One region of the Neobacillus sp. plas4 genome, then DNA from elsewhere that is predicted to be linked to it. Evidence: riboswitches for the same ligand, from Rfam matches in the RefSeq annotation. Region 1 holds a riboswitch; the other holds the start of a gene.
The links. Region 1 has a riboswitch for thiamine pyrophosphate ahead of thiT (energy-coupled thiamine transporter ThiT). Riboswitches for the same ligand answer to the same signal wherever they lie in the genome.

Region 1 (10,169 bases):
CTATGGCCATTCCGATTAACTTTGGGGGTAAAACATCTAGTACCCCAACTAAAATTAATAATGTAATCGCAATCAGATAACGCTGCCAGTTTTCTCTAAAAAACCAACTTAATTTCTTTAAAACTGAAAACATGTCTAACCCCCCTTGTAAAAAAAAGAAAAAGGCATACCGCAATAGAGTGCAGTATGCCCCACCTAAAAATAGAGACAAAAAAACACACGTTACGTATAAAAAGAACGTAACCTGTGTTTTAATCCATCCAATTTTTTAAATCGACTCACCAAAAAAGGTCAAAAGGACGCAGGTTACATTCGAATATTCAGTTGCAGATAAAGTTCCGTTTACTTCAATCATTTTGTAACCCTCCATTTCCTTTTTTTTCATCCTTTGTTAGAGTATCACCAGTTTATTTAGATGTCAATTGCTATTTTTCAGAATTTTCCTAACGACTAATCTGTCTTTTTTCGAAAAATCTTTCGTACAAATAATAAGTAAAAAAGTGTTGGCATTGGTGCTTGAATAAGACCAACGATTCCCCATAACCAATAATTATGGTTGCGTTTCCTGGCATCTAAGAATAAAAAGATACTTTGAAGCAGCAGTATCCCAGCTATTAGAATGATAACAGCTGGTGAAAGTTCTTGAGTCATTGATTTTTCACCTTCTTACTAAAACGGCTCATGGTATAAAGTGCAATAAAAACCGTGGTAATAATTTGAATTAGTATAAAAACGGTCGGCATTTGATATAAAGAAACAATGACTCCGCTTAAAATCATTAATGCGGTCATAATAAACAAGGATAATTCTTTTCGTAAATTTTTCCTGTTTTTCTCCATTTCAACCTCAACCATTTGTTCAAACCATTGTAAATCAGGAGTATAGATAGGGAATTGATCAACCTTACTTAACCCTTCTTGTAGTTTGTGAATAGCATCTAAGTCATGTTTATTTTGATGTTCGTTTTCGAGTTGGACGACCTTCTGTTTCTTCACCTAGTTTCAGCTCCCTTCTTACTGCCAAAATTCCATTATGGACTCTTGATTTAACCGTACCAGGGGAAATTTTCATCCAAGCACCAATTTCATCATAGGAATATCCATAATAATGTTTAAGTACGATTGGGACCCGTACATCTACTGGCAATTTTCCTAATGCCTCCAAGGCATCATTCCATTCCTCATTACGGCTTTCAAAATGCCATTTTAACTTACGAAAAACTTCCTCTTGTCCTTTCCATTTACGCTCTCTTTTTTGCTTTCTACATTGGTCAATGTATGAATTGGTAGCAATGGAGATTAACCAAGTTGAAAATTTACTTTGACCATTATAGAGATGAATTTTTTGAATACATTTTGCCATAGTATCTTGTGCGAGTTCTTCTGCTATATCGGGATTCATTGTAATTTTCAATAAATACCTTACAAGGAATGGATAATTTTCTTTAAAAACACAAGCAAATGCAAGATGATCCCCTTCTTTTGCACTTTTTATGATTGGATCCATCCGTTAGTCCTCTCTTTCCCCCATCAATCCCTCTTTTATTTATTTATGTATAAGACGTGTATGCACGATTTTCGTTCACTGATTTTTTACTTTTTTATAATCCAAAATCTACTTTATTCTATCACAAAAGGCACGAATTTCTTCGTGCCTGGGTTCGAATACTTACTAACGCGATTGATGAAGGACAAAACTCACCTAGATTCCATACAATTTGTCCTTCATCACATCTATGAAGGACAAAACTCACCTTGTTTCCATTCGATTTGTCCTTCATCACATCTATGAAGGACAAAATTCACCTAGATTCCATTCGATTTGTCCTTCATCATATCTATGAAGGGACAAAACTCACCTTGTTTCCATTTGATTTGTCCTTCATCACACCTATTAAGGACAAAACTCACCTTGTTTCCATTCGATTTGTCCTTCATCACACCTATGAAGGACAAAACTCACCTTGTTTCCATTCGATTTGTCCTTCATCACACCTATGAAGGACAAAACTCACCTTGTTTCCATTCGATTTGTCCTTCATCACATCTATGAAGGACTACATGGGCAATCTCGTTCCGCCACCCTATTAATGATTAAAATTAGGTCCTATTTTATTCCAGCGTTTCTCCCATTTTTCTTTTTGCCTACGCCATTTTTCTTCCCATTTTCTGGCACCTTCATAAAAATTCTCTTCAAGTGATTTTCGAATTATCTCTTCCTCTTCTTGTTTATCTTTCATCAACGTATCAATGTGTGGGACATTAAAACGTGTGGGAGGAGTATCTTTTAATGCTTCTTTCATGATTTCACGGAACACAATTGCTGCCCCTCCACCACTTGTTGTTTTAAGGTAATGTTTCTCATCGGTTTTATCGTATCCTACCCATACCGCTCCAACTAACTCCGGTGTATAGCCAACAAACCATTGATCTTTAACACCTTTAACCCCTTCGATTGGCACTTGTGTTGAACCTGTTTTCCCTGCAATTTCTATGCCTGGTATTTGGGCACTCTTCCCCGACCCCTGCTCTACTACTCCAAGCAGCATCGTATTTATTTGATCCGTCACAGCTTTTGTTGTAACTTTTTCTTTCCTCTCCTTCCACTCTGCTACCAGATTGCCTTCTACATCTATTATTTTATTAATGACATGGGCTTTCTTTCGGACACCATTATTTGCGAAAACAGAATAGGCTTCAGCCATTATTAAGGGAGATACTCCGCGTTCTACACCCCCTAGAGCAAGGGAAAGATTTCGGTCACCCTTTTCTAAAGGAATCCCATATCTTCTCGTTGCCTCTAATCCCTTTTCAATCCCAATTTCATTTAATAGCCACACGGCTGAAACATTTTTCGAATCCTTTACCGCTTCGTACATAGGTACTTCGCCTGCATATTCATGATTGTAATTGCTTGGTTCATACTCCCCAAAGCTCATTGGTTCGTCCTTTAACATATCTGTTATTTTCCAGCCGTTTTCTAGTGCAGGCGTGTAGACTGCCAGCGGTTTTATCGATGAGCCTGGCTGTGCCTTTAATTGAGTTGCACGGTTATAGCCTCTAAAGGTATGTTCCCCGCGTCCTCCAACGATTGCTCGGATGCCGCCGGTTTTTGGATCAAGCAGAATCCCGCCGCTTTGAACAATTTGATCACTTCCCTTTGGAAATAAGGTCTTATTTTCGTAGGTTTTTTCCATCGAATTTTGCATATTAGGATCCAGTTCGGTATAGATTTTATATCCCCCTGTTAATAATTCATCTTGAGACAAATGATATTCCTTAATGGCTTCCTCAAACACTTGGTCAACATAGTGAGGATATTTCCCTCGGTAGGGGTCCCCGCCTCTATTATTTAAGATTACTTTTTCATTTATTGCTTGTTCATACTCCTGTGGTGTTAAATAGCCTTGCTTTTTCATTTGTGCTAGAACAAGGTTTCTTCTCTGTGTTGCTTTTTCTAAGTGATGATAGGGATTTAAAGATGAAGGGGCCTTAATTAAACCTGCAAGTAAAGCTGATTCACCAATCGTCAGATCGTTCACTTCTTTTGCGAAATAATTTCGTGCCGCATGCTTAATTCCCCATGCTCCATCACCAAAATAGATCTGGTTTAAGTACATTTGAAGGATTTCCTGTTTACTGTATTGCCTCTCAATTTTCATTGCTAAAAATACTTCATCTACTTTTCTTTTCAAGGTTTTTTGTGAGGTTAGTAACGTGTTTTTTGTTAACTGCTGGGTAATGGTGCTGCCGCCCTCTACCATACCGCCAGCCTTTATATCCCGGATAAGCGCCCTGGTAATCCCGATAAAGTCAACACCATGGTGTTCATAAAATCGTCTGTCCTCGATGGCGATGACTGCATTTTTCAACGTGTCAGGGACATGTTTAATTGAAATGCCTTCATTTTTGTTGGCTGATATCTTGCTGGCAATTTCACCATGTAAATCATAAAATACTGTCGCTTGAGGGAGTTCATTCTTTAGTGGAGAAATATCCACATCCATCGAATAAGCATATACAATTCCTAAAAAGCCTAAAATCAGAAGAGAAAAGGAAAGAACCATCACTTGGGTCATATGCCACCGCTTCCAATTATTCACAACCTTTTTCATGCTCTCCTCCTTGATGTAAATATACAATTATGTTGGACATCATTTTCTTTTTCCCTAAAAGGGGAAAAATTAACCAAATGGGTGCAAATAAAAAAGCAACCGAAATATTTCCCGATTGCTTCTCTTTATTGGTATAGCTTGGTAACCTCTTTAAAGCGGATTTTCGCTTGTTTCTCATCAAAGCTGCTATAAATCCGATAATGTTTGTCATCCAAAATACGAAAATGTTTACTAAGAATATTCTGCTGAAGGATAAAGCCGTTTTTTCTTAACACTTCTCGCCACCAAATCCGGCCGCCAAATGTTTTCATTTTTCGGTAGTCGATCCCTTCGCGCGCAACTGTCTCTAGAACTTCTAGCGGTTCATTTCCAAATAAAAATTGGACTGTTTCGGTTTCTCGAAACAATGCAACGATTGATACAACCGTTGACCAGCTTGCAAGTACCCTCCCTTTTTCAATCTGTACCAGTGTTTTTTTGGATATACCTATAATCTCAGCCATTTTATCTTGTGTATAACCTGCTTCTGTGCGGATTAATCGTAATTTATCAGAAACTAGCTTAATGATCTCTTCTCTATTCATCTTCGTAACCCACTTTCAATTCCTACTAGTGTAATATTACACAAGTTCCCTACAAATTAAAAGAAAAAAACTGCTATCGTATTTGATGATAGCAGTTTTTTGTTCATTTAGGGGGAATGCCGCACTGACTTTGACTAGAGCAGGATTTTTCAAGATCACAAGCTGCACATTTTCCTTTTTTTGATTTATTTATAAATTTAACCAATGCCCATGTGGCGTAACCAAAAATCGCAGCGCCAATGATAATATTTGCTATCATTGAGATCACCTTCCTACTCTTAGACTAGACCAAACAGCTTGCCGCCCTGATAAATAAACAAGCATAAAACATACGCAAGTATTAGGGCATAAAGAATTGAAAAAGCCGTCCATTTTCTTGAACCTGTTTCTTTATAGATTGTTGCGGCAGTTGCCAAACAGGGGATATATAATAGAATAAAAACCATAAAGCTGTACGCAGCAAGCGGTGTATAGAAATCGCTCAGTAAACCTTGCAAACTCGCATTTTCGGGTACGAAATAAATAATATTCATGGTAGAAATAATAGCTTCTTTTGCTAAAAATCCTGTTATTAGAGAGGCCGCTGCCTGCCATGTCCCAAATCCAATTGGATCAAGAATTGGTGCAAATAAATTCCCAATCGCTGCTAAAAAGCTATCATCCATTTCCACTTTTAATCCATTTGGTCCCGTATAGGATAACAGCCAAATGAAAACAGAGCCAGCAAAGATAAATGTTCCAGCTTTTCGAACAAAGCCCTTTCCCTTATCCCAGGTACTTCTCCAAAGCGACTGGAATTGAGGTAGCCGATATGGCGGCAGTTCAATAACGAACAGAGATATTTCAGATTTCAATAAGGTTTTAGAGAATATTTTTGCTAATAGTAATGCAATTACAATTCCCAGAACATAAAGACTTAACACAAATAGAGCTTTGTGTCCAACAAAAAATGCACCAACAAATAATGCGTATACAGGAAGTCGTGCAGAGCATGACATGAGTGGTGTTAATAATATTGTCATTAGTCTTTCACGTGACGTTTCAATTGTTCTGGCAGCCATGATACCAGGTACATTACAACCAAACCCGATCATCATCGGAATAAATGCCTTTCCATTTAGCCCAACAGACTCCATAATCCGATCCATTACGAGGGCAACCCGTGCCATATAACCTGAATCCTCTAATAAAGAAATAAAAAAGAAAAGAATAAAAATCTGTGGAACAAATACTAGTACCCCGCCGACACCTGCAATGAGACCCTCAATAATCAGCGCATGGATAAAGTCAGAAGCGTGTATCGCAAGTAATAGGCTTTCAAATCCCGCTGTTACCGGTCCAGTCAAAAATCCATCAAGGATGTCAGACAATGGTGTTCCCAGCCAATCAAACGTCAGCATAAACATCAAATACATGCATAGCAGGAAGATTGGCATTCCTAAGTAACGATTGGTAACAATTGCGTCTATTTTTTCCGACAAGGGTTTAGTTGTACCTATTTTTTGAACAGATGACTTTAAAATTTTCTCTATAACTTCTTTCCTCTTCATATATATAAAACTTGCAAGTGTTTTTACATTGTTATTTTCTTGTATAACTACAGACTCTAACTGGGAAATAAGTTCTTCAAGCTTATGAACCTCAACAAAATCAGCGAGATATGTTTTTACATATTCATTGCTCTCAAATAGTTGAATAGCAAGCCATCTAGGTGAATGATTGGTCTTCCCTATTAATTCCATACTTATTTTATTTATGGCATCTTCTACAGCACCACCATAATAAATATGTTTTTTTACCTTTGAATGGTTGGATTCAGTGGAAATAACTTCAATTAATCGATCACACCCTTTTCCACTCCGAGCAACTACAGGAACAACGGGTACCCCTAGGATTAGTGACAGCTTTTCAGGATCAATTTGAATTCCTCGTTTTGATGCGACATCAACCATATTTAGGCCGATTAGAGATGGTTTTTCATATTCAAGCATTTGTAAGGTTAAATGTAAATTACGTTCTAACTGAGAAGCATCTAAAATATTTAACAGCCTGTCTACCTGTTCTTCCAAGAAAAAAGAAGTTACAACCCCTTCATCCTTTGATAATGGATTAAGTGAATAAACACCAGGCAAGTCAATTAACCTTCCTATATTATTCTTAAAGACTCCGACCTTTTTCTCAACGGTTACGCCACTCCAGTTACCAACGTATTCATAGGATCCTGTTAGATTATTAAACAATGAGGTTTTTCCAGTATTCGGGTTTCCAATGAGGGCAACTTCCATTAAACTCTCTCCACTTCTATTAAGCGTGCCTCTTTGCGGCGGAGACCAACACACTGTCCGCATGATTCAATCATCACTGGTCCGCCAAATGGCATGATACATTTAACACAAACTTCTGAACCCTCAGTAATTCCCAGGTCCATCAGCCTTCTCTGTACTAAGCGGCCTACCTTAGAAATATTAACGATGATTCCTTTCTCTCCTACCTTAAATGATCCGAACATTTCTATCACCCTTACATATGTTAATTGAGAATGATTATCTTTATTTATAAGGTAATTTTACCATTTATATCTGCTAAATTATGTGACAAAAAACCGAAATAAAATAAGAAAAGCGTAAGCGCCCTGGTCAGCGGCGTATGGCCTGGAGGGCTCCAACTGAGATAAAGGAAACACGAAGAGCCGTAGGCGATTCGATGGTGACTTATCGTAGGGCGGAGACCGAAGGACACTAGCCGCTAGGGCGCTGGAGCTGGACAGTAATCTAGGTTCAAAAATTCATCCTTTATTTCAAAAAAAAGAGAAAAGTCAAGGACTTTTCTCTTTTTATCTTAGATCATTTTTTTCGGTGCCGCACTTATAATCAGGATTACAATGATTGCACTTACGATAAAGCTTGGAAGCATGTAGGTTCCATTGTAAACAAAGGAATACACAGCTACTGGCTGACCCGCAGGCGCATATTCACCAAAAAATACGATTCCGGAATAGACGTGAGCAAGATATCTTAATGCACTTCCCAAGAATGTACCTAAAACTACATAAGTGATCCAGCTTTTTTTGTGATTATTTGCAAGAGAATTTTTCACCTGTGAAGCAAAAATTCCTGCTAAACCAACGACTGAAAAGGCAATGCCATAATCAATAATACCTTGAAGCAGTGTATAGATTTGCGAAAAGCCTAGAATGAACTGAAGTAATCCAAGTAAAAACCCAGATAGGATACCGCCTTTCCACCCCCAACGAAAGGACATTAAGAAAATTGGTATCATCGCGATCGAAATGGATCCTCCTTGCGGCCATATTTTTAGCGACAAGAGACCTGAAACCAAATCTAATAAATATGCTAGTGCTGAAAATACGGCTACTTCGACTAGAAATAATGTTTTATTGCGCTTTTTTTCCATACTTGTTCCCCCTAATTTTTTTGGAGAACGTTCGATAGGCTTATTCCTGTAATTTAATATGGTGCCTTATTAACAAAAAAAAGCAATGCACGACATATAAGGATTGTCTGCATTGCTTGATATTGATATCTGGCAAACCACATCCCTACGCTAGCGTTAACTAACAGGTTCATAGGGTCAGAACTCGAACGTTCACTCTCAGCCACCGAAAGCAGCTCCCCTTGTGGAAATATTTAATTAATTTCTTAACAAATATACTATTTTTATAGAACTTTTACAAGGAAAACCTCCTAATCATGGTATAATTAAATAACTAGTCTGTTCGGATTTGCCTTAGGAGGAAAAGTGTGATGGTATCTGAAGTACAAACGGAATTAATTACTTTTTTTGATAAGAATAAAAAAAGTTTAATAGAAGAGTGGGAAAATTCAATTGTCATAGCTGATGGAGATCCCTTTAAAGAAAAAATAAGGCAGAATGGGATAACTATGTTTAATATAGTGCTAGACATGCATAAACTGAATGAACAAGATTTATTAGAGATGATTCAACAGCATGCATTAGAAACTTCTGAAGAAAGAGCCCAAGCCAATATTAATATTGGCGATTTTGTCTATAATGTCAATCTCGGAAGAACCATTTTATACAGTTATTTAGGGAAATCTGGTTTACAATGGTCAGTTCTTCAAGAATCAATTAATAGGATAAATTTCTGCTTTGATAAATTCCTTTATTACGCAGTTACTCATTATACAGAAGCTAAAAACAAAATTATTGAAGAAAAAACGATGTTTATTGATTCGACTCATCAAGACCGTTTAACCCTTCTCGGGCAAATGACATCAAGTTTTATCCATGAATTTAGAAATCCACTCACTTCGATTCAAGGATTTATTCAACTTCTTAAGGCTGACCATCCGGATATGAAATATTTAGAGATTATTTCAAGTGAGTTAGACCAGCTGAATTTTCGAATTTCACAATTTTTATTATTATCAAAGAAAGAACTAATAGGAAAAGAAAAAGAGGAATTTCATTTTAATAAATTAATTGATGAGGTTTTAAATTTCTTATATCCTTCAATTTTAGATGGTAAAGTAAAAATAAAAAAAGAAATTGTCGAAGAAATTTCTCTTTATGGATATGCAGATGAAATTCGTCAGGTTTTTATTAATATTATCTTTAATGCCATTGACGTGTTAATTCATCACAGAATTCCAAACCCAACCATCGAAATTAACAGTTATATTGAGAATAACACCCATGTTATGTTATCTATATCCAATAATGGGCCAATGATCCCTTCTGAATTAAGTAAAACGATATTCGAGCCTTTTTTTACAACAAAAAAACTCGGTACCGGGCTCGGGTTGTTCGTGTGCAAAGAAATTATTGAAAAACATAAAGGTGAATTAACCTGTTCATCGTCGCCTAAAATCACGATATTTACAATTAGATTACCATTAGCTGCGTCTCCTTTATAGGAGACTTTTGTTTCTTATTTTATTTTTGAAAATTTATAATTTTCTTATTCATACCTGCGGAACTTTATTCATAAAATATTGATACTAACTATTATTCAAACTAGAACGTTTGACTGTACAGTTGTAATTGACTATAATTATTTTAAAATTTAGTGATCGAGGTGGTATGATGGGGCTGTCTATCGTATCGGTGAATTAGCGGAAATTGCAATGGTCTCTAAGCGGACAATCGATTATTATACTTCACTTGGTTTATTAAACGCAGAGCGTTCCAAATCTAATTACCGAATTTATTCTGAGGAAACGTTAAAGGACTTAAAGTTTATAGAAGAATGTAAGAGTTTACACTTTCCACTTGAAGAGATTAAAAGAAAGCTAGATATGAGGAAAGACAAATCAATTTGTGAAGCAGAAGTGGAAAAACATCTAAATATAGTTATACAGCAAATGCATCAACTGCAAAATGATTTATTTGACCTCATTCCAATTAGTTATAAATTGGATGACCTGCAGAAAGAAAATTTAACTACCAATCTTATGCTGCTTAAATCAGTCTTAAAGAAATCCCTTTTG
Region 2 (6,506 bases), 1.6 Mb from region 1:
CAATGAGCTTCGTTCCGTTAGATGGTTTGGCATCTTCTTTTGTTTTTGTTGGAAAAACAGGCCCGATTCCAAAATAATCGGCTCCACCTTCTAATGCATTCATTGCCTCCTCATAACTATGTACAGAAACTCCTATGATTTTATCGTTGCCAATCATCTTTCTGACTTCCTCTATCGGCTCGTCATCCTGTCCTATATGTACACCATCTGCATTCAGTTCGATCGCCAAGCGGATATCGTCATTAATAATGAAAGGAATTCGATGGTCTCTGCATATTTGTTGTAGTTCTTTGGCGAGTTCAACCTTTTTATCATCTTTTAAGGCTCCGATTCCTTTCTCGCGGAATTGAAAAAGGGTAATTCCTCCTTCAATGGCTTCTTGCAAAACCTGGGCAGGATGATCCTTGCAGTTTGTACTGCCCATGATAAAGTAGACTTTCAATGCCTCTCTTATTGTCTTCGTCATCTGCAATCCTACCTTTTCAGTTGATTTCTTTTCCGATATGCCCAGTGATTGGTTGGTCCGTGCCCTTGACCAATCTCGAGTTGATCTTCAATCGCTGCTTGTATAAAGTTTTTCGCTTTCGAAACTGCTTCAAATACACTTAAACCCTTGGCCAGTTCTGCTGTGACAACCGCTGAGAACGTACACCCTGTACCGTGTGTGTTCTTTGTCTGAACTCTTGTGCTTGTAAATGTCGTAAATTCGATTCCATCAAACAATAAATCGATTGATTCATTTTCGTCTTCATCATGCCCGCCTTTTATGACCACATTCTTAACTCCTAAATCATTAAGTCGTTTGGCAGCTGCCCGTTTATCTTCTACGGTTTTAATCGACATTTCCGTTAAAACCTCGGCCTCAGGGATATTCGGTGTTATGACCAACGAAAGAGGCAGCAAATATTGTTTTAAGGCCGAAATTGCCTCATTCTGTAGCAGCGATGCACCTCCCTTAGCAATCATAACAGGATCGACCACTACATTTTTCCAATTATAGTATTCTATTTTTTCGGAAACACCTTTGATGATCTCTGCATTAAACAGCATCCCAGTTTTAAGGGCATCTGTTCCCATATCTTGGCCAATTGATTCGATTTGTTTGGTAACGGCCTCCGCTGTCATCGGAAAAACAGCTTGAACCCCTAATGTATTTTGGGCTGTTACTGCGGTTAGAGCAGACATTCCGAAAACCTCTAACTCCTGAAAAGTCTTTAAATCTGCCTGAATTCCTGCACCGCCGCCACTATCAGAGCCGGCAATCGTTAAAGCTTTTTTCATGGTGATCACTCCTTATAGCTGTTTGAATGAAGCAAATTGATGAATATCTTCTGAAGAAACAAGGGCAAGTTGATTGATAAATTCGATTTGGAAACTGCCTGGCCCTACATTACCAACCTTTTCGAATGCTTTTTCCGCTGCAATCCCATAGAAAGTTAAAGCAGATAATGCAGCATGGACAAAGTTCTTTTCTACTCCTGCAAATGCACCGATAACGGAGGTTAATAGGCAACCAGTTCCTGTTACTTTCGTTAACAGGTGATGTCCATTGGACACTAGATACGTTGTTTCGCCATTTGTAAGAACATCGTCTTTTCCGGTGATTACGACAGTAGTTTTGAGCTTTTTCGCTGCGTTTACGGCTAATTCCACGTGATCTCCTTGCTGTTCACCCGCATCAACGCCCTTGATTTCCCACTTTTCCCCAACAACATTGGCGATTTCAGCCACATTTCCACGTAGAACAGATATTTTCACTTCTTCTATAATCTTTTGTGCCATTTCCGTTCTAAATGGAGTCGCTCCCGCACCCACCGGATCAAAAACTACTGGAATTCCGATTTCGTTCGCTGTTTTTCCAGCTAGAATCATTGAGCTGACCACCTCTTTGTTTAAAGTCCCGATATTGAGCACGAGGGCACGTGAAATCCGAACCATGTCCGCCACCTCATCTGGAGCATTCGCCATTACTGGAGACGCCCCTAGAGAGAGTAGCCCATTTGCCGTAAAATTGGTGACGACCACATTGGTAATATTATGTACGAGCGGGTTCTCCTCTCTTACTCTTTGTAAAATTAAACTCATTTCGCTGCTGTTCATAGCAGTTCCTCCTTCTAAATAATGATCCTATCACTCTTTTAAACATAAAAAAGCCAGATCCATTAACAGGACCCGGCTTAAATAGTTAGAGAAAAAGGATATTTTCGCTTGGCTACTTTCCTACGCTGGTATAATCCAGATCAGGTCCAAAGGGTTAAAAAACGTATCGTTTTTCTCTCAGCCCGTCTATCAGGGCACCCCTAGTAGTAAAAATCTTATAAATTATCCCTTATAATAGTCTAATAATTTCGATATGTCAATTTATTGGATTTGATAGGATCTGCGCCAGCTTCAAAAAGAGTGTATGTTATAGGTAATAAGACCAAAGGATTAAAGTCGGATTTACTTTCCCCCATCATCTCTTAAAATACATAGTGGAGGTAGAATTTTTATGTTGAAAAGAATGATCATCCTTGGGATGCTTGCAATAATCTTAGTAATATTAGTTATAGTAAAATCACAAACCACATCTACAGTGGCCAATCTTAACGATGAATCCTCTGAGTACATTACGATAGAATATACGATTAGCGAAATTAAGGAGAATAAATACTACGGTGAAAGCGATGATGGAAAGGAAATAATTTTTTCTGCAGAAAGCATCGTATCGGGGGATAACATTCAAGTCGATGATGTTGTGATATGCTATTTTGAAAGAGATAATTTTGCCAATGGGATCGTCAAAGTCAAAAAGAAAAAGTAATAGCCCTTCTCAATTGAGTAGGGCTTTGCTTTATTTTGAAAGGCTTTGTTAAATAAGTCTGTTGAATAGCGCATAAGTAACCAGCGATTGTAAAATAAGCGGAAGTTTTCCGGTTATTTGAAAAATGGGGCATGATTCGTGGAATATAAGCGGAAATTTTCCGGTTATGCTATGCAAAATCCCCCATTTTTATGTTTTATTTATAAATAGGCGGAATCTCTCCGTCTATTTTCGATATTTTTAATGTATTTTATCAAATAAGCGGAATTTCTCCGTCTATTAAGATTCTTAAAATTATTGCCTATTAAAAACAAGTTTGAATCTTATTTATGAAAAGTAAGTAAATCCTCCAAAGCAGGTTTAAGTGATGGATACGTGAATTCAAATCCTTCCTCCATTAACACTTTAGGCATAACGTGTTGACCTTCCAAAACGAGTGTACTTTTTTGACCTAGGACTGTTTTCATTACGAAAGAAGGTACAGGAAACCAGTGTGGGCGGTGTAAAACAGAACCTATTGCCTTCCCAAACTCACTCATTTGAAGTGGCGAGGGTGATGTGACATTAACCGGTCCACTCAGATGAGGATGTTCAAGGGCAAAGAGGATGGCGCGGACGACATCGGTTACATGAACCCAAGATACCCACTGTTCCCCTGAGCCCACTCTTCCCCCGACAAATAATTTATAAGGAAGCGCCATTAGCGGAAGTGCTCCGCCTTCCTTCCCAAGCACCACACCAAATCTCATAAACACCGCTCGAATGGATTGTTCTTCTACTAGTTTCGCTTTATTTTCCCAGTCACGTACCGTCCTGCCGAGAAAATCGTCTGCTATTTCCGATGAATTTTCGTTATAAACATTCTTTAAAGAAGCTGGATAAATGCCAATAGCACTGGCATTGACTAAGACAGACGGCTTTTCAGTCAGGCTTGAGATGATTCTTACTAACTCATCTGTTGCTGTCATCCGGCTGACATATATTTGCTTCTGATGACTCTTAGTCCATCTCCCATCATTGATGGAAACCCCCGCCAAATTAATAAAAGCATCTGCACGATTAATTTCATTTTCTGGTGAAGTGCCTTCAATAAGCCACTGAACATACTGCAGCTTATCAGAGGATTTCTTCTTTTGTCTTGTTAGAATTACGATCGAATGCCCTTCAGCAAGAAGCAGTGCTGCTAACTTTTGACCAATAAATCCGGAACCCCCAGCAATTACAATCTTCATAATTCCCCTCCGATTCATTCAACGTGCCGAAAAATATATATGAAAATTATACCATTTTTTTCAAAGAAACTTCTGACTTTAAACGAAATAAACAATATTCAATGTTTGCAGATCCTCTTGTTTCATTAGGTACAAATTCCCGTTTTTCCTTTTTCCGTTATAATCTCTCGCTTGGAAGTGAATCATGGTAGGAAATAGAAAGTAATTGGAAGTGGTTTACGATGGAGCATATGGCAGGGTCCTATAATGATTACTGGTTGGTTTTTTCCATTCTTCTCGGTATTCTTTTTTCATATATCGCGTTAGATCTTAGATGGAAAATGATTATCTTTAAAAATATTAAATACCATTTGTGGTTATTGGGTTGTGCGATTGCCATGGGGATTGGGATTTGGACGATGCATTTTGTTGCTATGTTCGCGATGGAGCTGCCGAATCCAATTGAATATGATGCGCGAATAGTATTACTATCGCTGCTGATTTCCATCTCAGGCACAGGGCTTGCCTTCTTTTTGATGAAAGCTAATCTTTTTAGACTCTTTTTATCTAGTCTGTTGATGGGTGGAGGAATCGTTTGTATGCACTATTTAGGTGTGGAAGCGATGCATATAAATTTCTCTATCACGTATAAGACGCCTATTGTACTTTTGTCTTTTTTAATTGCTTTTACAGCTGCATTCGGCTCACTATGGGTATTATTCTACTTTAATCATCACTATGCCATGAAATTTAATTGGCGGATATTGAGCAGCATATTAATGGGGATTGGTATCGCAGGAATGCATTATATTGGAATGTGGGGGACCATTCTTCACTATCAACCAAATCTCATTTCTGGATCCACCTATTACTCGGTTAATTCGAGTACCTTGAGTTCGTTCATTAGTGTCCCTGCTATTGTTGTCGTGCTGATTATGTTATTATCGAGTGCTTTCCTTGATAAAAAACTAATTAAAAAAATGAAGGACCTTAATCAGCATGAGAAAAAGTTAAGAGAATCGGAGAAACTATCACTGGTGGGTGAATTGGCTGCTGGGGTGGCCCATGAAATCAGAAATCCATTAACGACATTAAAAGGATTTACCCAAATGATGAATGAGACCGACGATTTAGAAACCAATAAACGTTATTCGAAGATTATGATTGACGAAATAAACAGGATTAATTTTATCGTAAGTGAATTTATGGTCCTGTCAAAACCCCATATTGTTCATTATTCCTTAACCGATCTATCGGTCAGTATTAAAAATGTAATCACCCTGTTAAATACCCAAGCGATTATGAACAATATCGAAATTTTTCCAGAATTTGTTGGCGAACGTTTTCTTATTAAGTGCGAGGAAAACCAAATTAAGCAAGTGGCTGCCAATCTAATCAAGAATTCCATCGAAGCCATGCCTGATGGTGGAAAGATAATGGTTCGAATGGAACAAAAAGACGCTCATTTAGTTCTTTCCATTGTGGATAATGGTGTGGGGATCCCACAGGATAAAATCCATTTATTAGGGACTCCATTTTACACAACAAAATCAGAAGGAACGGGTTTGGGGTTAATGGTAAGCAAGAAAATCATTCAAAATCACAATGGAAAATTCGAAATAAAGAGTGTTCCAAATAGTTCTACGACTGTTACCATCACTTTACCAATAGAGATTAGTCATTTAGATTATCTAAGCATGAATGAGGACGACGATCTAACATTAACCCAATCTTCCTAAGTGCGTCGGCTTTACCTACACAAAGGTAAAGCCTTTTTATTGATTTCGAAAAATAATCATGCCAGTAATCATTGGTACGATCATTAACAAACCAACAGTAAGAGTGGGAATCGATAACCGTGAAGCAAATATCGCACCAAATTCACCCAGAAACCCTCCAATCAAAAAAGGGATGGCGGATTTTGTTTTATCGGCGGCATTTGGCTTTGCAAAGTACCAGGCATCCCAAACTGCATAAACATAGAAACCTGGATAAAACAACATGTATTGAAAATTGGTTGCCTCTAATGCTTTTTGATGAAATCCATTAAAATCAAGATGAATGGCAGTATTAATATTTCCCATAACATTATCATAATGTTCTACGATCAGGAGAAAGACACCTTTCAGAAATTGTCGATTATAGATTTGGCCAAATCCGGGCATTAACATGGAAAATAACGCTGCAATATTCCTCATTGCGGTTCTCCTTTGTTGTCTATGTATTTATTTCCGAATTATGGAAGTGTTTATTATAATTTCCAAATAGGCAGGAATAACACGAAATAAAATAATACAAATATCGACATTTTCGATTAGAATCCATTCAGACTTCCGTTGGTGCCTTTCTTCTAAGGGTTAGATATCTATCTATAAGAATTAAGTACTATTATTTTCAATTATTTCAGTTATAATAAAAGTAAGTTTGGAATAAAATTAAAAAAGACCGAACATGCTGGTAACATGTCCGGTCCAGCAATAGACGGTCCTTCA

Region 2: it holds a riboswitch for thiamine pyrophosphate, as region 1 does, so the genes downstream of both, thiM (hydroxyethylthiazole kinase) here and thiT (energy-coupled thiamine transporter ThiT) in region 1, are expected to answer to the same signal.

What each region holds. Positions count from the first base shown of each region.
Region 1 covers NZ_CM170152.1:1,464,564-1,474,732, reverse strand. Annotated here, with positions in the region: gene AC2TFD_RS07370 (ABC transporter ATP-binding protein) at 1-133, opposite strand, end outside; gene AC2TFD_RS07365 (sigma-Y antisigma factor component) at 451-651, opposite strand; gene AC2TFD_RS07360 (YxlC family protein) at 648-995, opposite strand; gene sigY (RNA polymerase sigma factor SigY) at 949-1,506, opposite strand; gene AC2TFD_RS07350 (transglycosylase domain-containing protein) at 2,087-4,114, opposite strand; gene AC2TFD_RS07345 (helix-turn-helix transcriptional regulator) at 4,240-4,698, opposite strand; gene AC2TFD_RS07340 (FeoB-associated Cys-rich membrane protein) at 4,802-4,957, opposite strand; gene feoB (ferrous iron transport protein B) at 4,977-6,983, opposite strand; gene AC2TFD_RS07330 (FeoA family protein) at 6,983-7,207, opposite strand; gene thiT (energy-coupled thiamine transporter ThiT) at 7,537-8,112, opposite strand; TPP riboswitch at 8,238-8,344, opposite strand; gene AC2TFD_RS07320 (histidine kinase N-terminal domain-containing protein) at 8,463-9,596, shown strand; gene AC2TFD_RS07315 (MerR family transcriptional regulator) at 9,783-10,169, shown strand, end outside.
Region 2 covers NZ_CM170152.1:3,052,271-3,058,776, reverse strand. Annotated here, with positions in the region: gene thiE (thiamine phosphate synthase) at 1-466, opposite strand, end outside; gene thiD (bifunctional hydroxymethylpyrimidine kinase/phosphomethylpyrimidine kinase) at 475-1,281, opposite strand; gene thiM (hydroxyethylthiazole kinase) at 1,294-2,100, opposite strand; TPP riboswitch at 2,201-2,312, opposite strand; gene AC2TFD_RS15175 (hypothetical protein) at 2,492-2,803, shown strand; gene AC2TFD_RS15170 (TIGR01777 family oxidoreductase) at 3,127-4,035, opposite strand; gene AC2TFD_RS15165 (MHYT domain-containing protein) at 4,257-5,753, shown strand; gene AC2TFD_RS15160 (hypothetical protein) at 5,790-6,212, opposite strand.